One region of the Lentzea sp. NPDC020367 genome, then DNA from elsewhere that is predicted to be linked to it. Evidence: riboswitches for the same ligand, from Rfam matches in the RefSeq annotation. Region 1 holds a riboswitch; each other region holds the start of a gene.
The links. Region 1 has a riboswitch for glycine ahead of gcvT (glycine cleavage system aminomethyltransferase GcvT). Riboswitches for the same ligand answer to the same signal wherever they lie in the genome.

Region 1 (5,668 bases):
AGAAGTTCTACGCCGACCTGGTGCGCGTGCTGGGCCTGGAGGACGCGCCCTCGCGCAACGATCCGGCGAACTGGCCTGAGCTGCGGGAGCGCATCGCGGCGGCGGTGAAGACCCGGCCGCGGGACGAGTGGGCTGACCTGGCGCGGGACACGGACGCGTGCCTGGCTCCGGTGCTGACTCCTGCCGAGGCGGCGCATCACCCGTACAACGCAGCCCGCGACACTTTCGTGGACGTGTCGGGCTCGCCGCACCCGGCTCCGGCGCCCCGGTTCGACCGCACTCCCGCGGCGGTTCCCACGGCTCCTGTTTCGCCCGGAACGAACACCGGGGAAGTGCTTGCCGACATGGGTGTGGCGGCCGATCGAATTATGGAACTGCGGCGGTCTGGAGTAATTGGATAATGCTCGGACGCGCATTAATAGCGCCACGAAGGCGTGACGGTGCGTGATGGGGTGAGTTCGGCATCCGGGTGAGCCCCGGTGCAACAGTCTCTCTTCCAAGCTGTGGGATGCGAGGGAGTCCGTGTTCACCTCGTGCCCAGGACATCGGCGCTGTTGAGGCCCCTCTTTAGCCGCCATTCGGGTGACATTGGCCGTCACGCAGGCGTGCGTCCCAGGTAGATCCTGGGACGAGTTGGGCGTGGTCGTTGTTCATCGCAAGGGTGAATGAGGGACCATGACGGGTGACACGGGCGGTCCGCCGCCTGACCGGTGAACCACACGGACGGAGAGGTACCTGTGAACCTCAAGAAGGTGCTAGTGCTGGCGGGCGTCGCGCTGGTGCTGTTCCTCCTGATCACCCAGCCCGAGCAGTCCGCCTCGGCGGTGCAGCAGGTTCTCGGCTGGCTGCGTCAGGGCGCGGAGTCGATCATCACCTTCATCAGGAGCCTCTTCGGCACGGCCACCCCGCTCAGCTAGTGACGTTGGGTGATCTTCGGCCGTCTGCGTTGAGCCGGATGGGTGGAATGAGGCCAATCACGCACTGGTAACGGGTGTTCTGGGGATTCAGGGTCTGGCGATTGTCAGACCTACCGAATACCTTCCGCTGCAATGGCCGATCCCCGACCGACGAGGAGGCACATATGGTCGAGGACTCCGGGGTCCACGAGCTGTTGCAGCAGTGGGCGGCTGAACGGTCTGATGACGCAGAGATGCAGGAGGTGAACCGGATCAAGAACGCGTGGCTCGCGGAGGCTCCCCCCTCGGCGCCAGGCATCCCCGTGCAGCGGGGAGGCAGGAGTGGGTCGCGTGGCTTGGTCAAGGTCGACTCGGCGGATCCGGCCTACGTGGCCGCGATGCGCAAGCGGGCGCCGGAGGCACCCGAGGCACTGCTCGCCGCCGCGGCGAGCTACTGGCAGCTGGTGGGCGACGTCGCCGAGGCCGAGCAGTGGTGGGACGCGGGCATCAGCCCGTTGGACCAGCGCGCGCTCGACTACCGCGCGGCCGGCCTGTCTCCTGCCGATCTCGGGAGGCGCCTGGGACCGATGACGGTTCTCCAGCACCTTCGTCGTGGCTCCGCCGCGGCCTGGTGCGTTGCTCGTCTGCAGAGGCAGCGCCGGGACGGCGTGGCGTAGTGGACCGGGCTGTCGGAGGCGGCAGCCCTGTATCCATTCGTTGAACGGGCACGCGCGCTCGTGCGGGGCGCGCTCGCCAACGTTCGTTCGCCGTTTTTCCGCTGAGGGCCGAGGCCCTCACACCCCACGGGGCGGTCTCCTTCCGGAGACCCACCCAAGTAGTGTGGAGGTCGTGCGCGGCCTCCTTACTCCCCAACGTGTGCTGATCGCGTTCGCCTGTCTGGCGGCGCTGGTCGCCTGTTGCGGACTCGCCTGGTGGCAGTGGCAGCGCTTCGAGTCCGCCAGCGGCACGTTCCAGAACCTCGGGTACGTGCTCCAGTGGCCGCTCTTCGGCCTCTTCCCTCTCTTCATGGTGTGGCGGTTCCGTCGGCTGGCACGTCAGCGCCGTGACGAGGATCCGGTTGCGCCTGCTCTGGAGCCGATGGCTACCGTTGTCGCCGTCAAACCCGCGCCTGTCGAGCAGTTCGACGACGAAGAAGACGCGGAGCTCGCGGCCTACAACCGCATGCTCGCGAACCTCAACGCGCGGGACGGTCGTTGAGCGAAGGCGGGCAGATGAAGGGTGCGTTGACCCGGTTCAGGGTCATGGCTTACGTGGTCGGAGTCTTCCTGCTGCTCCTGGTCGTGGCCATGGTGCTCAAGTACGCCGCGGACATGGGCGGCGCGATGAAGGTCGTCGGCCCGATCCACGGCTTCCTCTACGCCATCTACCTGGTGATTTCCGTCGACCTGGCGCTGAAGCTGCGCTGGTCGATCAAGGGCACCCTGCTGGTGCTGCTCGCCGGCACGGTCCCGTTCCTGTCCTTCTGGGCGGAGCGCAAGGTGGTCGAGAAGACGGCGCAGGGCGTGCCGCTGTGACGTTTGGCCTGCTAGCGTCTGGGGCTACCAACTGAACACGGCCGTCGATGTCGCGCGGAAGAGACCCCTCCAGCAGGGGCGCCGAAGGAGCAATCCCTCCCCGGAATCTCTCAGGCACAGGTACCGCGCGACGAAGGCAACTCTGGAAAGCAGGCTGCTCGGCAGCCTCGCCCACGGTGCAAGCCACTTCGGTGGTGAAGCTCTCAGGCTCATGACAGAGGGGGAGGCTCGCTCTAGTGAGGAGTCTCCGATGGATCGTGTCATTCTTCTGATGCCTCAGCCGGCCGCGTCCGGCTCTTCGGCGCACCCTGGAGGAGCGTTCTGATGTCCCGCCTCACGCCTCTGAACGCCGAGCACGAGCAGCTCGGCGCGATGTTCACCGACTTCGCGGGCTGGCGGATGCCGCTGCGCTACTCGTCCGAACTCGCCGAGCACCACGCCGTGCGCACCACCGCTGGCCTGTTCGACCTCACGCACATGGGTGAGATCGTCCTGACCGGACCGCAGGCGGGCGAGGCCCTCGACTACGCGCTGGTCGGGCACATCTCCGCGCTGGCCGTCGGCAAGGCCCGCTACACGATGATCACCCAGGCCGACGGCGGCGTGCTCGACGACCTGATCGTGTACCGCCTGGGCGACCAGGAGTTCATGGTCGTCGCGAACGCCTCCAACGCCGCCGTCGTGGCTGAGGCCCTGGTCGAGCGCGCAGCCGGGTTCGACACCGTCGTCACCGACAAGTCGACCGACTACGCGTTGATCGCGATCCAGGGCCCGAAGTCCGTTGAGATCCTCTCCGGCCTGACCGAGACGGACCTGGCGTCAGTCAAGTACTACGCCTCGTACCCTTCCACCGTGGCCGGAGTCGACGCGTTGCTCGCGCGCACGGGTTACACGGGCGAGGAGGGCTTCGAGCTCTTCGTCGCACCCGCCGACGCGCCGGCCGTCTGGGCCGCGCTGCTGTCCGCGGGCGAGGCGCACGAGCTCAAGCCGTGCGGTCTCGGCTGCCGCGACACGTTGCGCCTCGAAGCCGGAATGCCCTTGTACGGCAACGAGCTCACGACGTCGCTGACGCCGTACAACGCGAACCTGGGCCGTGTCGTGAAGCTCGACAAGCCCGGCGACTTCGTGGGCCGCGACGCGCTGGCCAAGGTCGCCGAGTCCGGGGTGGACTCGGTCCTGGTCGGACTGAAGACGCCCGAACGCCGTGCCCCGCGCCACGGTTACGCGGTGCTCAACGGCGACGAGGTCGTGGGCGAGGTGACGTCGGGCGCGCTGTCCCCGACCCTCGGCTACTCCGTCGCCATGGCCTACGTGTCACGGGCCAGTGCCGAGCCCGGCACCCCACTGCTGGTCGACGTCCGCGGCAAGAAGCAGCCGGTCGAGGTCGTCGCACTTCCGTTCTACAAGCGCGCCAAGTAGGGAGATTCTCCAGATGTCCGACCAGTTCAACGCTTCCCTCGCGGAGTACGACCCCGAGGTCGCCGAAGCCGTTGCGGCCGAGTTGGCGCGCCAGCAGGGCACTCTCGAGATGATCGCCTCGGAGAACTTCACGCCCGTGTCGGTGTTGCAGGCCCAGGGCTCCGTCCTCACGAACAAGTACGCCGAGGGGTACCCCGGCCGCCGCTACTACGGCGGCTGCGAGCACGTGGACGTCGTCGAGCGGCTCGCCATCGAGCGCATCAAGTCGCTCTTCGGCGCGGGCTTCGCGAACGTCCAGCCGCACTCGGGCGCGCAGGCCAACGCGGCCGCGATGTTCGCGCTGCTCCAGCCCGGCGACACGATCCTGGGCCTGGACCTCGCGCACGGCGGCCACCTGACGCACGGCATGCGCATCAACTTCTCCGGCAAGCTCTACAACGTCGTGCCGTACCACGTCGCGGACTCCGACGGCCGCGTCGACATGGCCGAGGTCGAGCGCCTGGCGACCGAGCACCGCCCGAAGCTGATCGTGGCCGGCTGGTCCGCCTACCCGCGCCAGCTGGACTTCGCCGAGTTCCGCCGCATCGCGGACTCGGTCGAGGCCTACCTGATGGTCGACATGGCGCACTTCGCCGGCCTCGTCGCCGCCGACCTGCACCCGTCGCCCGTGCCGCACGCGCACGTCACGACGACCACGACGCACAAGACCCTCGGCGGTCCCCGTGGTGGCGTGATCCTGTCGAACGACGCCGACATCGCGAAGAAGATCAACTCGGCGGTGTTCCCCGGCCAGCAGGGCGGTCCGCTGGAGCACGTCATCGCGGCGAAGGCCGTGGCGTTCAAGCACGCCGCCTCGCCGGAGTTCGCCGACCGTCAGCGTCGCACGCTGGAGGGTTCGCGGATCCTGGCCGAGCGTCTGTCGCAGGCGGACGTCGCCGCGGCCGGCGTGAAGGTGCTGACCGGGGGCACCGACGTGCACCTGGTCCTCGTCGACCTGGTCAACTCCGAGCTCGACGGCAAGCAGGCCGAGGACGTGCTGCACCAGATCGGCATCACGGTCAACCGCAACGCCGTTCCGAACGACCCGCGTCCGCCGATGGTGACGTCCGGTCTGCGGATCGGTACGCCCGCGCTGGCCACCCGCGGGTTCGGCGAGGTGGACTTCACCGAGGTCGCCGACGTGATCGCGGAGGCACTGAAGCCGGGCGCGGCGATCGACGAACTGCGTGCGCGCGTCGAGGTGCTGGCGGCGAAGCACCCGCTGTACTCCACGCTCTGAGCTGAGAAACCGAAGGGGCGCCACCGGAGATCCGGTGGCGCCCCTTCGGCTTTCGTGACCCTGGAGCGAAACGACGGGAACCCCGGCCCCTTCCCCAGGGCCGGGGTTTCACCGTGTCAGGGTGATGTGTGTCTCAGATGGACCGTCCTAACGGGATGCTGTGGGGTTACGCAGCCGGAGCCGTCACACCAGGCGGGAGGCACTCGACGTTGCGCTTGCCGTTGGGCTGGATCACGAACCACGTGCCGCCGATGCCCTGGCCGGCCCACTTGCCCGGCGCCGGGTCCTTCGAGTACGTGTAGAGACCCCAGCCGTCGATGGCGACCTGCTTCTTGCCGTCAGCGCGGGTGATCAGCGAGACCAGCTTGGAGTCGACGCCTTCCAGCTGCGGGATCGTGTCCGCGAACAGCGGCGGCCACGTCACGGCGCACTGGTCGTTGCAGTTGGACTTGCCTTCCGGCTTCGGGACGTCCTTGTCGAAGCGGTAAAGGGTGCGGCCGTCGCCGTCCTGGACGACCTGACCCATCTTGTCCACGCTC
Region 2 (5,668 bases), on a different contig from region 1:
ACCGGATCGCTGAGCGACCGGTTCGGCCGCAAGCGCGCGCTTCTGGTGGGCCTGGCGCTGTTCGGCACCGGTAGCGCGGTCGCCGCCTACGCGGGCTCGTCCGAGGCGTTGATCGCGGCCCGCGGCTTCATGGGGATCGGCGCCGCTGTGTTGATGCCCGGCACGCTCGCCGTGTTGATGCAGTTGTTCGACGACAAGGAACGCCCCAAGGCCATCGGCATCTGGGCCGCCGTCACGAGTCTCGGCTTCGCGGCGGGGCCGGTGATCGGTGGCGCGCTGATCAAGCACTTCTGGTGGGGCTCGGTGTTCCTGATCAACGTGCCGGTGGCGATCCTCGCGATCGCGGCCGTCGCGCTGCTCGTGCCGGAGTCCAAGGACCCGACCGTGCGCAAACCGGACGTGCTCGGCTCGATCCTGTCGATCATCGGCATGGTGTCGGTCGTCTACGCGGTGATCGAGGTGCCGGAGCACGGGTTCGGCTCGGCCGAGTTCGGCGTTCCGGTGGCGATCGGGCTCATCACCATGACCGGATTCGCGTTGTGGGAACGGCACACCGCCGATCCGATGCTCGACCTCGGGTTCTTCCGGAACCGCCGTTTCACCGGCGCGGTGGCGTCCGGAGTGCTGGCGGCGTTCGGCATGGCGGGCTCGCTCTTCCTGCTGACGCAACACCTTCAGGGCGTGCTCGGCTACAGCCCGCTGGAGGCCGGCGTGCGTGTGGCGCCGATGGCGATCGCGTTGCTCGTCACCAGCAACACGTTGGGACAGCTTGTGATGAAGCTCGGCGCGGGCAGGGCGATGCTGCTCGGCATGACGATCGTCGCGGGCGGCGTGGCGTTGCTGTCGATCGGCACGACCTACCCGCCGACGCTGGCCGGGCTGATCCTCATCGGCGTGGGTGTCGGTGTGTCCCAACCGGTCGCGGTCAACGCGCTGATGGGCTCGATCCCGCCGGAACGCGCCGGCATCGCGTCCGGGCTGTCCGGCACGCTGACGGAACTGGGTTCCTCGTTCGGCATCGCGGTGCTCGGTGCGTTGCTGTCGGCAAGGTTCGTGGCCTCGTTGCCGGACGGCGTTCCAGGGCGATCACTGAGTGAGGCCTTGCACAGCGGTGCGGACATCACGGTCGTGCGCGAGGCGTTCTCCAACGGCATGAGCGTGAGCCTCGTGATCGGTGCGATCGCCGTGTTCCTGGGAGGTGTTGTGGCCAGCGTGCTGCTGCGGCGTGCCTAGGATCGCCTTGTGGAGAGCGTCTGGTTCAGCAAGCCCAGGCCCGGCAGCGGGCAGCCCCTCGGTCTGAGCCGTGAGGCGATCGTCCGCAAGGCACTGGAGCTGCTGGACGAGCACGGCATGCAGAAGCTGTCCATGCGCAACCTCGCCGCGCAGCTCGGCGCGGCGCCGATGTCGCTGTACTGGCACGTGCCGACGAAGGACGCGTTGATCGAGCTCTGCCTGGACGAGATCTACGGCGAGTTCGACCTGCCGGAACCCGACGCCGAGTGGGAGCCCGCGCTGCGCGGGATGATGCACACGCTGCGTCATCTCGCGCAGAAGCACCCGTGGTGGGTGCGTGCCATCGGGGAGCACACCACGATCGGCCCGAACTCCGTGGCGATGGCGGACTCGTTGCTCGAACCCATGCGGGCGGCCGGTCTGTCGATGGCCGAGGCGGCGCTGTCGGCGTCCACGGTGTCGAGCTACGTCATGGGGTTCGCGATCGCCGAGGTGAACTTCGCCGGGCGGGGCAGGATGGACAAGCCGCCGCCGGACCTGGGCAAGATCGCCGACCTGTACCGCGAGAAGCACCCCCGCTACGTCGAGATGCTGGACAACCCGGCGGTGTGGTCGCTGGAGGGGCAGTTCGAGTTCGGCCTGGACTGCGTGATCGACGGCATCAAGGCGCGCGTCGCCGCCCTCAGATAGGCGAAACCCCCGCAGCGATTGACGCGTGCGGGGGCCTCATTCATTCAGTTGGCTTTAGACGACGGTCTCCAGCGGCGTGTGCGCGAGGCCGGTCGCCTCGGCCACCGGGCCGTTGGTCAGCAGGCCGGCGTGGACGTTCAGGCCCAGGGCGAGCGAACGGTCGTCCTTGAGCGCCTTCTCCCAGCCCTTGTCGGCCAGCGCGACCGCGTACGGCAGCGTCACGTTGGTCAGCGCGTAGGTCGAGGTGCGCGGGACGGCGCCCGGCATGTTCGCCACGCAGTAGAACACCGAGTTGTGGACCTCGTAGGTCGGGTCGGCGTGCGTGGTGGCGCGGGAGTCCTCGAAGCAACCGCCCTGGTCGATGGCGATGTCGACGAGCACCGAACCCGGCTTCATGTCGGCGACGAGCGCGTTCGACACGAGCTTCGGGGCAGCGGCACCGGGGACGAGCACGGCGCCGATGACCAGGTCGGCCTCGCGGACGGCCTGCTCGATGGCGAACGAGTTCGAGGCGAGCGTGCGCAGGCGGCCCTGGAACTGGGCGTCGATCTGGCGCAGGCGGTCGACGTTGGTGTCGAGGATCTGCACGTCCGCGCCCATGCCGACGGCGATGGTGGCGGCGTTGACGCCGGCCACGCCACCGCCGATGACGACCACGCGGGCCGGGGCGACACCGGGGACGCCGCCGGGCAGCACGCCACGGCCGCCGGAGGGCTTCATCAGCGCGAACGCACCGACCTGCGGGGCCAGCCGGCCCGCGACCTCGGACATCGGGGCGAGCAGCGGCAGCGAGCGGTTCGGGAGCTGCACGGTCTCGTAGGCGATGGCCGTGGTGCCGGACGCCAGCAGCGCCTCGGTCAGCGGCTTGTCGGCGGCGAGGTGCAGGTACGTGAAGAGGGTCTGGCCGGCGCGGAGACGGGGGTACTCCTCGGCGATCGGCTCCTTGACCTTGAGAACCAGGTCACCTTCCGCCCACACGTCGTCGGCGGTCGGGAGGATCTTGGCGCCCGCGGCGAGGTACTCCTCGTCGGTGATCGCGGAACCGAGACCGGCGCCCTGCTCGACGTACACGTCGTGGCCGCGACTGGTCAGTTCGTGCGCACCGGCAGGCGTGAGAGCGACGCGGTACTCGTGGTTCTTGATCTCGCGAGGAACTGCGATCCGCACGATGACTCCTCCGTTCGGTGGGCCGACATCTCATAATGTGGGCCAGTCGGAAGGTCATGTCACTGTGCGGATCGCACTATCCGGTAACCCTCTGGTTGTTCATCTAGGACAGAGCGACCTGAGCCTCGTTCGCGTTCCGCTCGACCGTCCCGCGTTGACACTCGGCGGGGGCCGCACATAGCGTTCGCGCCGAGAACTGAACACCGGCCGCGGCGCGCAAGCGTCAGAACCCGAGTGGGAGAGACCTCGACGAACCGGTCGGGGCGCCGAAGGGGCAAGCTCCCGCACACTCTCAGGCAGCAAGACCGCTCGGGGTAGGCAACTCTGCACGGCGGAGGGGGCGCAAGTTTCCTGACCCGTCACAGCCAGAGGAGTCGTCGCCGTGGAGTTCCCCGAGAACCTGCTCTACACCGCCGAGCACGAGTGGGTCGACTGGACGCCGGGCACTCAGGACCCGCTGACCTGCGGAATCACCGAGTACGCCGCTGACGCGCTCGGCGACATCGTCTTCGTCCAGTTGCCAGAGGTCGGTGCCAAGGTCGTCACCAACGCGGTCTGCGGCGAGCTGGAGTCCACCAAGTCCGTCAGCGACCTGTTCTCGCCCGTCACCGGTGAGGTGATCGAGGTCAACAGCGCTGTCGTGGACGACCCGGCGATCGTGAACAGCGACCCGTACGGCGCCGGCTGGTTGTTCAAGGTCCGCGTCGAGTCGGCCGAGAACCTCCTCACGGCGGCCAAGTACGCCGAACTCACCAAGTCTGACTGACCGCTCCACCACCACGAGGGACTGATCAGTGGCGATCAGCGTTTTCGACCTGTTCTCCGTCGGCATCGGACCGTCCAGTTCACACACGGTCGGACCGATGCGCGCGGCCGCGATGTTCGTCGAGAAGCTCGGCGCGAGCGTGTCCGAAGTGGACCGCGTGCACGTCGAGCTGTTCGGCTCGCTCGGTGCGACCGGCCACGGCCACGGCAGCCCCAAGGCCGTGTTCCTGGGCCTGGAAGGCAATCATCCGGAAGAAGTCGACCCCACGGCCGCGGCCCACCGCGTCGAGGAGATCGTCTCCAGCAAACGGCTCAAGCTCGGCGGCGCGCACGAGATCGACTTCGTGCACGACCGCGACCTCGTCATGCACCGCCGCAAGTCACTCCCGTTGCACCCCAACGGGATGAGCTTCGAGGCGTTCGCGGACGGCAAGTCGGTCGAGCACGCCGTCTACTACTCGATCGGCGGCGGGTTCGTCGTCGACGAGAACGCATCGGGCACCGACCGGATCAAGCCGGACTCGACGCCGTTGGCCCACCCGTTCCTGACCGGCGACGAGCTCCTCGCGCGGTGCCGCGAGACCGGCCTGTCGATCAGCGAGATCATGATGGCCAACGAGCTGTCGTGGCGCACCGAAGCCGAGGTCCGCCAAGGACTTCTGCACATCTGGCACGTCATGCAGGAGTGCGTCGAACGCGGCTGCAACGAGCACGGCGTCCTGCCCGGCGGCCTGAAGGTCCGCCGCCGTGCCGCCGAGATGCGCAAGACGCTGGAGAAGGAGCACTTCGTCACCGACCCGTTGCGGGTCATGGACTGGGTGACCCTCTTCGCGCTGGCCGTCAACGAGGAGAACGCGGCAGGCGGCCGTGTGGTCACCGCGCCGACCAACGGCGCGGCCGGCATCGTCCCGGCGGTCCTGCACTACTACACGAAGTTCGTGCCGGGAGCCTCCGACGACGGCGTGGTCCGGTTCCTGCTGACGGCAGGCGCGATCGGGGTGCTGTTCAAGGAGAACGCGTCGATCTCCGGCGCCGAGGTCGGCTGCCAGGGCGAGGTCGGCTCGGCCTGCTCGATGGCCGCCGGTGGCCTCGCCGAGGTGCTCGGCGGCACCCCCGAGCAGGTCGAGAACGCCGCCGAGATCGCCATGGAGCACAACCTCGGCCTGACGTGCGACCCGATCGGCGGTCTGGTGCAGATTCCGTGCATCGAACGCAACGCCGTCGCGTCCATCAAGGCCATCACGGCTGTGCGCATGGCTTTGCGCGGTGACGGTTCGCACTTCGTGTCGTTGGACAAGGTCATCAAGACTATGCGGGACACCGGCAAGGACATGTCGGTGAAGTACAAGGAGACGGCTCGCGGCGGACTCGCCGTGAACGTCATCGAGTGCTGAACTCCTCCGCGAACCAGTCGACGTGCAGGAACGCGTCCTGCGCGGCCTCGCTGTCCACTCCGGACAGACGGTCGCGCAGGGCGGGGCGGAACAGCCACTCCCGCATCTCCTCACCGGGCGTGGGGTTCTGCCAGACGAGCAGGCTGCCGTAGTCGCCCTTGGTGGTGCACTGAACGGCGGACGTCCACTCCCTGACGAGGTGCACGACCACCTCGTCGGGGAACGTGTCGACCAGGCGCAGCCACGGGGTCAGGCTCTCGTCCAGAAGCGCGGCGGTCTGGAACAACGCGTCCAGCGCGGGCCAGCGCTCGTCGTCCCCGGCAGCACGCCGGATGGCGCCGGTCAGCTGCGCGCGCAGGGCCGCCCGCTCGTTCTCCGGCCAGGTGAAGGGTCTCGCCAACGCCAGTCCCTCGGCGAGC
Region 3 (5,668 bases), on a different contig from region 1:
GGCCGGAGCCGTTCGAGGAGTAACTTCCCTCGGCGTGAGCGACTGGCTGGCGGACACCCGCGACTCCTACGACACGGTCTCGGTCAGCTATGCCGAGCAGACGCACCACCTCCTGGACGGCCTCCCGCACCTGCGGGCGGCGCTGCGGTTGTTCGCGGAGGAGGTGCGCGGGCCGGTCGCGGACGTCGGCTGCGGGCCCGGCACCATCACGGCGCTCCTGCACGGCCTCGGCGTCGACGCGTTCGGGATCGACCTCTCCCCCGCGATGATCGAACTGGCCAGGCGCACCCACCCCGGGCTGCGGTTCGAGGTGGGGTCGATGACCGAACCGCTCGGCGAGCAGGTCGGCGGGATCATCGCCTGGTGGTCGCTGATCCACGTTCCCGACGAGCTCGTGCCCGTGGTGTTCGGGCACTTCCGGGACGCGTTGCGGCCGGACGGGTTGCTGCAGGTGGGTTTCCACGTCGGCGACGAGACGCGGCTCAAGACGCAGGGCTACGGCGGGCATCCGATGCGCGTGCACGTTCATCTGCGCAAGCCCGAGCGGGTGGCGGAATGGCTGCGGGAGGCCGGGTTCACCGTGGAGGCGCAGTGGTTGCTCGGCGACGACGGCGCGGTCCTGTTCGCACGGCGCGGGTGAGACCATTTGCGCGTGTCAGAAGAACAGACGTGTCAGCGGTGTGGCGAGACGGTCGAGCTGGAACGGGAAGACTTCGAGCTGTTCGAGCGGATGCATCCCGACTGCTTCCACTTCGCGTTCGAGCACGACGTGAACAAGCCCGGCATCAGCGCCGACGAGAACTGCGGCGACGAGGCCTGCCCGGTCGGAGCGTAGAAAAACGGGCGCACCCCCGAGTGCGCCCGTTTCACCAGCCCTAGATCAGCTGCTGTACGCCTCGAGCGGCGGGCAGGAGCAGACCAGGTTGCGGTCGCCCTTCGCGCCGTCGATGCGGCGGACGGGCGGCCAGATCTTCGGAGCACCGGTACCGGCCGGGTACACGGCCTCCTCGCGGGTGTACGGGTGGTTCCACTCGCCGACGGTCACGCAGGCCGCGGTGTGCGGGGCGTTGCGCAGCGGGTTGTCCTCGACGGGCCAGTCGCCGGCGCCGACGCGGTCGATCTCGTGCTTGATGGCGATCATGGCGTCGATGAACCTGTCGATCTCGGCCAGGTCCTCGGACTCGGTCGGCTCGACCATCAGGGTGCCGGCGACCGGGAACGACATGGTCGGGGCGTGCAGGCCGTAGTCGGCGAGACGCTTGGCCACGTCGTCCACCGTCACGCCGGTGGCCTTGGTGATCGGGCGCAGGTCGAGGATGCACTCGTGGGCCACGAAGCCGCCCTCGCCGGTGTAGAGGACCGGGTAGTGCTCGTCCAGGCGCCGTGCGACGTAGTTGGCGGCCGCCACGGCGGTCAGGGTGGCGCGGCGCAGGCCGTCGCCGCCCATCATGCGCACGTACGCCCACGAGATCGGCAGGATCGACGCGGAACCCCACGGGGCGCCGGAGATCGGGCCGACACCGGTGGCCGGTCCCGCGGTCGGCTGCAGTGGGTGGTTCGGCAGGAACGGGGCGAGGTGGGACTTCACGCCGATCGGGCCGACGCCGGGGCCACCGCCGCCGTGCGGGATGCAGAACGTCTTGTGCAGGTTCAGGTGCGAGACGTCCGAGCCGAACTTGCCGTAGCGGGCCAGGCCGATCAACGCGTTGAGGTTCGCGCCGTCGACGTACACCTGGCCGCCCGCGTCGTGGACCAGGCCGCAGACCTCGCGGACGGTGTCCTCGTACACGCCGTGGGTCGACGGGTAGGTGATCATGATCGCGGCGAGGTCGTCGGCGTGCTCGGCGACCGTCGAACGCAGGTGGCCCATGTCGATGTTGCCCTTGTCGTCGCACTTCACGACGACGACGCGCATGCCGGCCATGACGGCGGACGCGGCGTTGGTGCCGTGCGCGGACGACGGGATCAGGCAGACGTCGCGGTCGGCGTTGCCGTTGGCGCGGTGGTAGGCGCGGATCGCCAGCAGACCGGCGAACTCACCCTGCGAACCGGCGTTGGGCTGCAACGACACCGCGTCGTAGCCGGTGACCTCGGCGAGCCACTCCTCCAGGTCGGACACGATCTTCAGCAGACCGGCGGCGTCCTCGGCGGGCGCGAACGGGTGCAGCGTCGAGAACTCCGGCCACGTGATGGACTCCATCTCCGCGGTGGCGTTCAGCTTCATCGTGCACGAGCCCAGCGGGATCATGCTGCGGTCCAGCGCGACGTCCTTGTCGGACAGCGCGCGCAGGTAGCGCAGCAGCGCGGTCTCGGAGCGGTGCGCGTGGAAGACCGGGTGCGTCAGGTAGTCCGAGGTGCGGCGCAGGTCGCCCGGGATGCCGTCGGCGGTGTCGGCGTCGATCGCGTCCACATCGGACCCGGTGACACCGAAGGCGTTCCACACGGCGACGATGTGCGCGCGCGTGGTCTTCTCGTCGCAAGCGATTGCCACGACGTCGTCGTCGACCTTGCGGAGGTTGATGCCGGCCTCACGCGCCTTCTCGACGACAGCGGCGGCCTGGCCCTCGACGCGGACCTGGACGGTGTCGAAGAACTCGCCGTGCACGACGTCGAGACCGGCCTCGCACAGGCCCGTGGCGAGCACGGTGGCCAGGCGGTGCACGCGGGTCGCGATCGACCGCAGGCCCTCGGGACCGTGGTAGACGGCGTACATGGACGCGATCACGGCCAGAAGAACCTGCGCGGTGCAGATGTTCGACGTGGCCTTCTCACGGCGGATGTGCTGCTCACGCGTCTGCAGCGCGAGGCGGTAGGCCAGCGAGCCGTCGGAGTCGACGGAGACACCGACCAGACGGCCGGGCAGCTGACGCTCCAGGCCGGACCGGACGGCCATGTAGCCGGCGTGCGGGCCACCGAAGCCGATGGGCACGCCGAAGCGCTGCGTGGTGCCGACGACGACGTCCGCGCCGATCTCGCCCGGCGCGCGCAGCAGCGTCAGCGCCAGCAGGTCGGCGACGACGACGGCCTGCGCACCGGCGGCGTGGATCTCCTCGATCAACGCGGCCTGGTCGCGCACGACACCGGAGGCGCCGGGGTAGGACAGCAGTACGCCGTAGAAGTCGCCGCCGAGGCCCAGGCCCTCGATGCCCTGCGACAGGTCGGCGACGACGATCTCGATGCCCAGCGGCTCGGCGCGCGTCTCGATGACGGCCAGCGTCTGCGGCAGCGTGTCGGCGTCGATGACGAACTTGTTCGACTTGGACTTGCCCGCGCGGCGCACCAGCGTCATCGCCTCGGCGGCGGCGGTCGACTCGTCCAGCATGGACGCGTTCGCGGTCGGCAGGCCGGTCAGGTCGCCGACCATGGTCTGGAAGTTCAGCAGCGCCTCGAGACGGCCCTGCGAGATCTCCGGCTGGTACGGCGTGTACGCGGTGTACCAGGCGGGCGACTCGAGCACGTTGCGCAGGATCACGCCCGGCGTCACGGTGTCGTAGTAGCCGAGGCCGATCATCTGCGTCATCGGGCGGTTCCGCGAGGCGAGCTCACGCAGTTCGGCCAGCGCCTCGGTCTCGGTGGCCGGGTCGGGCAGGTCCAGCACGAGATCGCGCTCGTGGATCGACGAAGGCACCGCGTGCTGCGCCAGCTCCTCGAGCGACCCGACGCCGATGACGTCGAGGATGCGCGCGAGTTCGGCGGGGCGCGGACCGACGTGGCGGTCGGCGAACGGGGTGCCGTGCTCGAGAGCTGCGAGCGGAATGCGGTCCTGCGTCATCAAACGCCTCCGGGGGCTGCGGGCACACGTGTCCTGGTGCCCTCCCCGCTCTGTCCGTACCCCGAAGGGCGCCTGAGAGGTTCACCCACCGGTAAGGATGGGCTTTCACCGTCGGCGGGATCCCCAGAAAAATCCTGGTGATCCACTTTCCAGAGGCGTCTCGCTCGGCGGTCCTGGATGCCTGAGAGGTTCCCGGGGAGGGACTTGCTCCTTCGGCGCCGGGCTCGAAACCCGGTCTCTCCCGCCTGAGTTCAGCGACTACCCGAGAAGAATACCCGCAGGCAGCCCCGCTAGTCCCCAGGGACGCGACCTACATCTCAGTGCCAAGACCGGCGAGCACCTCCGCAACGGGGTCCGCCGGGTCGTCGCGCAGCGCCACGAGCAGGTGCGCGGTGCCCACGACCGCGTCTCCGCGCCGGGCGGCGACGAGCTTCGCCCGTTCCATCGCACGCTCCACCTTGCCGCCGCTGACGGGCAACGCGGCCAGGTCGATCCCCGCCTCGCGCAACGCCGCCGCCCCGCCCGACTCGAACTCCGGCTTCAGCCTCCTGCCTGCCACCGTCAACTGGCGGTCGACCGCCAGCACCGCCTCCACCAGGTCGCGAGACGACACTTCTCGCCTCGCGGCCACGGCCAGCCGTCCGGCCTCGTTGCGCACGACGGTCAGCACCGGCCCGCCCAGCCCCTGGCCGCGCGCGACCCACCGCACCAGCCAGCGCACGTACCCGCCGCCGGACTCACCCTCCAACGCTCCCGCCTTGCGCAGCAACCGCACGGCGGGCGCTTCCTCGACCTCCGCGTGGGTTCGCGCGGCATCCGCCCGCACAGCGGCGGCCATCGCGTCGACGTCCACTCCGCGCAGCACGAACAGGTCGGCGGCACGTCCGGAACCCTGCTCCAGCAACGCGAGGGAGAGGTGGGTCGTGGTCAGCACGCCGTCGCCGGCCCGGGCGGCCGCCGCGAGCAGACACTCCTCCAGCGCACGGCTGACGGGCGGCACGGTCTCGATGACCAGGCGGTCGCAGGCGACGTTCAGCAACGCCGTGACGTCCGGATGAGCCTCGGGAACGACGCCACCGTCGTCGTCGGCCCAGTGCTCGGCCCCCCGCGCCATCGCCTGGGCCCGCAGCGACTTCACGCCGAGCTTGCGGCCGGGTCCGATGGTGTCGATCAGCGAGATCAGCAGGTTCTCGGTGCCGAGGAAGCCGAACTCCAGCCGAAGCGCGCGCTGCGCCGCCGCTTCCAGCACCTTCACGACCTGGTAGGAGGGGGTGATCGTCATGCGGGGAACGCTAGGGACCGATGCGGTCTGGTCGCTGCCGCCGACCGGCCATCCCACGGCGCCAGTCGGCCACGTTTCCCAAACCGGTCAGCCGGTGGCGCGCTCGCGACGCCGGCGGGTCAGCTCGTCCTCGGTCATCGGGGCGATCTCGACGCCGTCCGCACGTTCGGCCGGGAACTCGTGGATCGTGCCGGAGATCTCGCGCATCGCACCGCTGACCGCGATGCCGAACACGCCCTGACCGCCCTGCAGCAGATCGACGACCTCTTCCGGCGAGGTGCACTCGTAGACGGTGGTGCCGTCGGAGAACAGCGTGATGCGCGCCAGGTCCTGCACGCCGCGGCGCCGCAGGTGGTCGACCGCGACCCTGATGTTCTGCAGGGAGACACCGGTGTCCAGCAGCCGCTTCACGACCTTGAGCACCAGGATGTCCTTGAAGGAGTACAGCCTCTGGCTCCCGGAGCCGTGCGCCATCCTTATCGTCGGCGCGACCAGCCCGGTCCTTGCCCAGTAGTCGAGCTGCCGGTACGTGATCCCCGCGATCTGACACGCCGCGGGTCCTCGGTAACCGACGAGCTCGTCCGGCAGCGAGGAGTCCGGGAACAGTTCACCCT

Region 2: another riboswitch for glycine. It lies ahead of gcvH (glycine cleavage system protein GcvH); the one in region 1 lies ahead of gcvT (glycine cleavage system aminomethyltransferase GcvT).
Region 3: another riboswitch for glycine. It lies ahead of gcvP (aminomethyl-transferring glycine dehydrogenase); the one in region 1 lies ahead of gcvT (glycine cleavage system aminomethyltransferase GcvT).

Annotation. Positions count from the first base shown of each region.
Region 1 covers NZ_JBIRVV010000003.1:128,636-134,303, reverse strand. The annotation lists gene ACH413_RS12940 (CaiB/BaiF CoA-transferase family protein) at 1-401, shown strand, start outside; gene ACH413_RS12935 (hypothetical protein) at 738-917, shown strand; gene ACH413_RS12930 (transcriptional regulator) at 1,082-1,573, shown strand; gene ACH413_RS12925 (hypothetical protein) at 1,746-2,114, shown strand; gene ACH413_RS12920 (DUF3817 domain-containing protein) at 2,129-2,431, shown strand; glycine riboswitch at 2,477-2,567, shown strand; glycine riboswitch at 2,568-2,659, shown strand; gene gcvT (glycine cleavage system aminomethyltransferase GcvT) at 2,756-3,850, shown strand; gene glyA (serine hydroxymethyltransferase) at 3,864-5,129, shown strand; gene ACH413_RS12905 (hypothetical protein) at 5,296-5,668, opposite strand, start outside.
Region 2 covers NZ_JBIRVV010000019.1:90,674-96,341, forward strand. The annotation lists gene ACH413_RS42685 (MFS transporter) at 1-1,233, shown strand, start outside; gene ACH413_RS42690 (TetR/AcrR family transcriptional regulator) at 1,243-1,923, shown strand; gene ald (alanine dehydrogenase) at 1,978-3,090, opposite strand; glycine riboswitch at 3,316-3,408, shown strand; gene gcvH (glycine cleavage system protein GcvH) at 3,473-3,856, shown strand; gene ACH413_RS42705 (L-serine ammonia-lyase) at 3,885-5,249, shown strand; gene ACH413_RS42710 (hypothetical protein) at 5,236-5,668, opposite strand, start outside.
Region 3 covers NZ_JBIRVV010000006.1:122,711-128,378, reverse strand. The annotation lists gene ACH413_RS25730 (maleylpyruvate isomerase family mycothiol-dependent enzyme) at 1-23, shown strand, start outside; gene ACH413_RS25725 (class I SAM-dependent methyltransferase) at 35-640, shown strand; gene ACH413_RS25720 (hypothetical protein) at 653-835, shown strand; gene gcvP (aminomethyl-transferring glycine dehydrogenase) at 881-3,772, opposite strand; glycine riboswitch at 3,821-3,927, opposite strand; glycine riboswitch at 3,931-4,026, opposite strand; gene ACH413_RS25710 (Clp protease N-terminal domain-containing protein) at 4,083-5,054, opposite strand; gene ACH413_RS25705 (MerR family transcriptional regulator) at 5,142-5,668, opposite strand, start outside.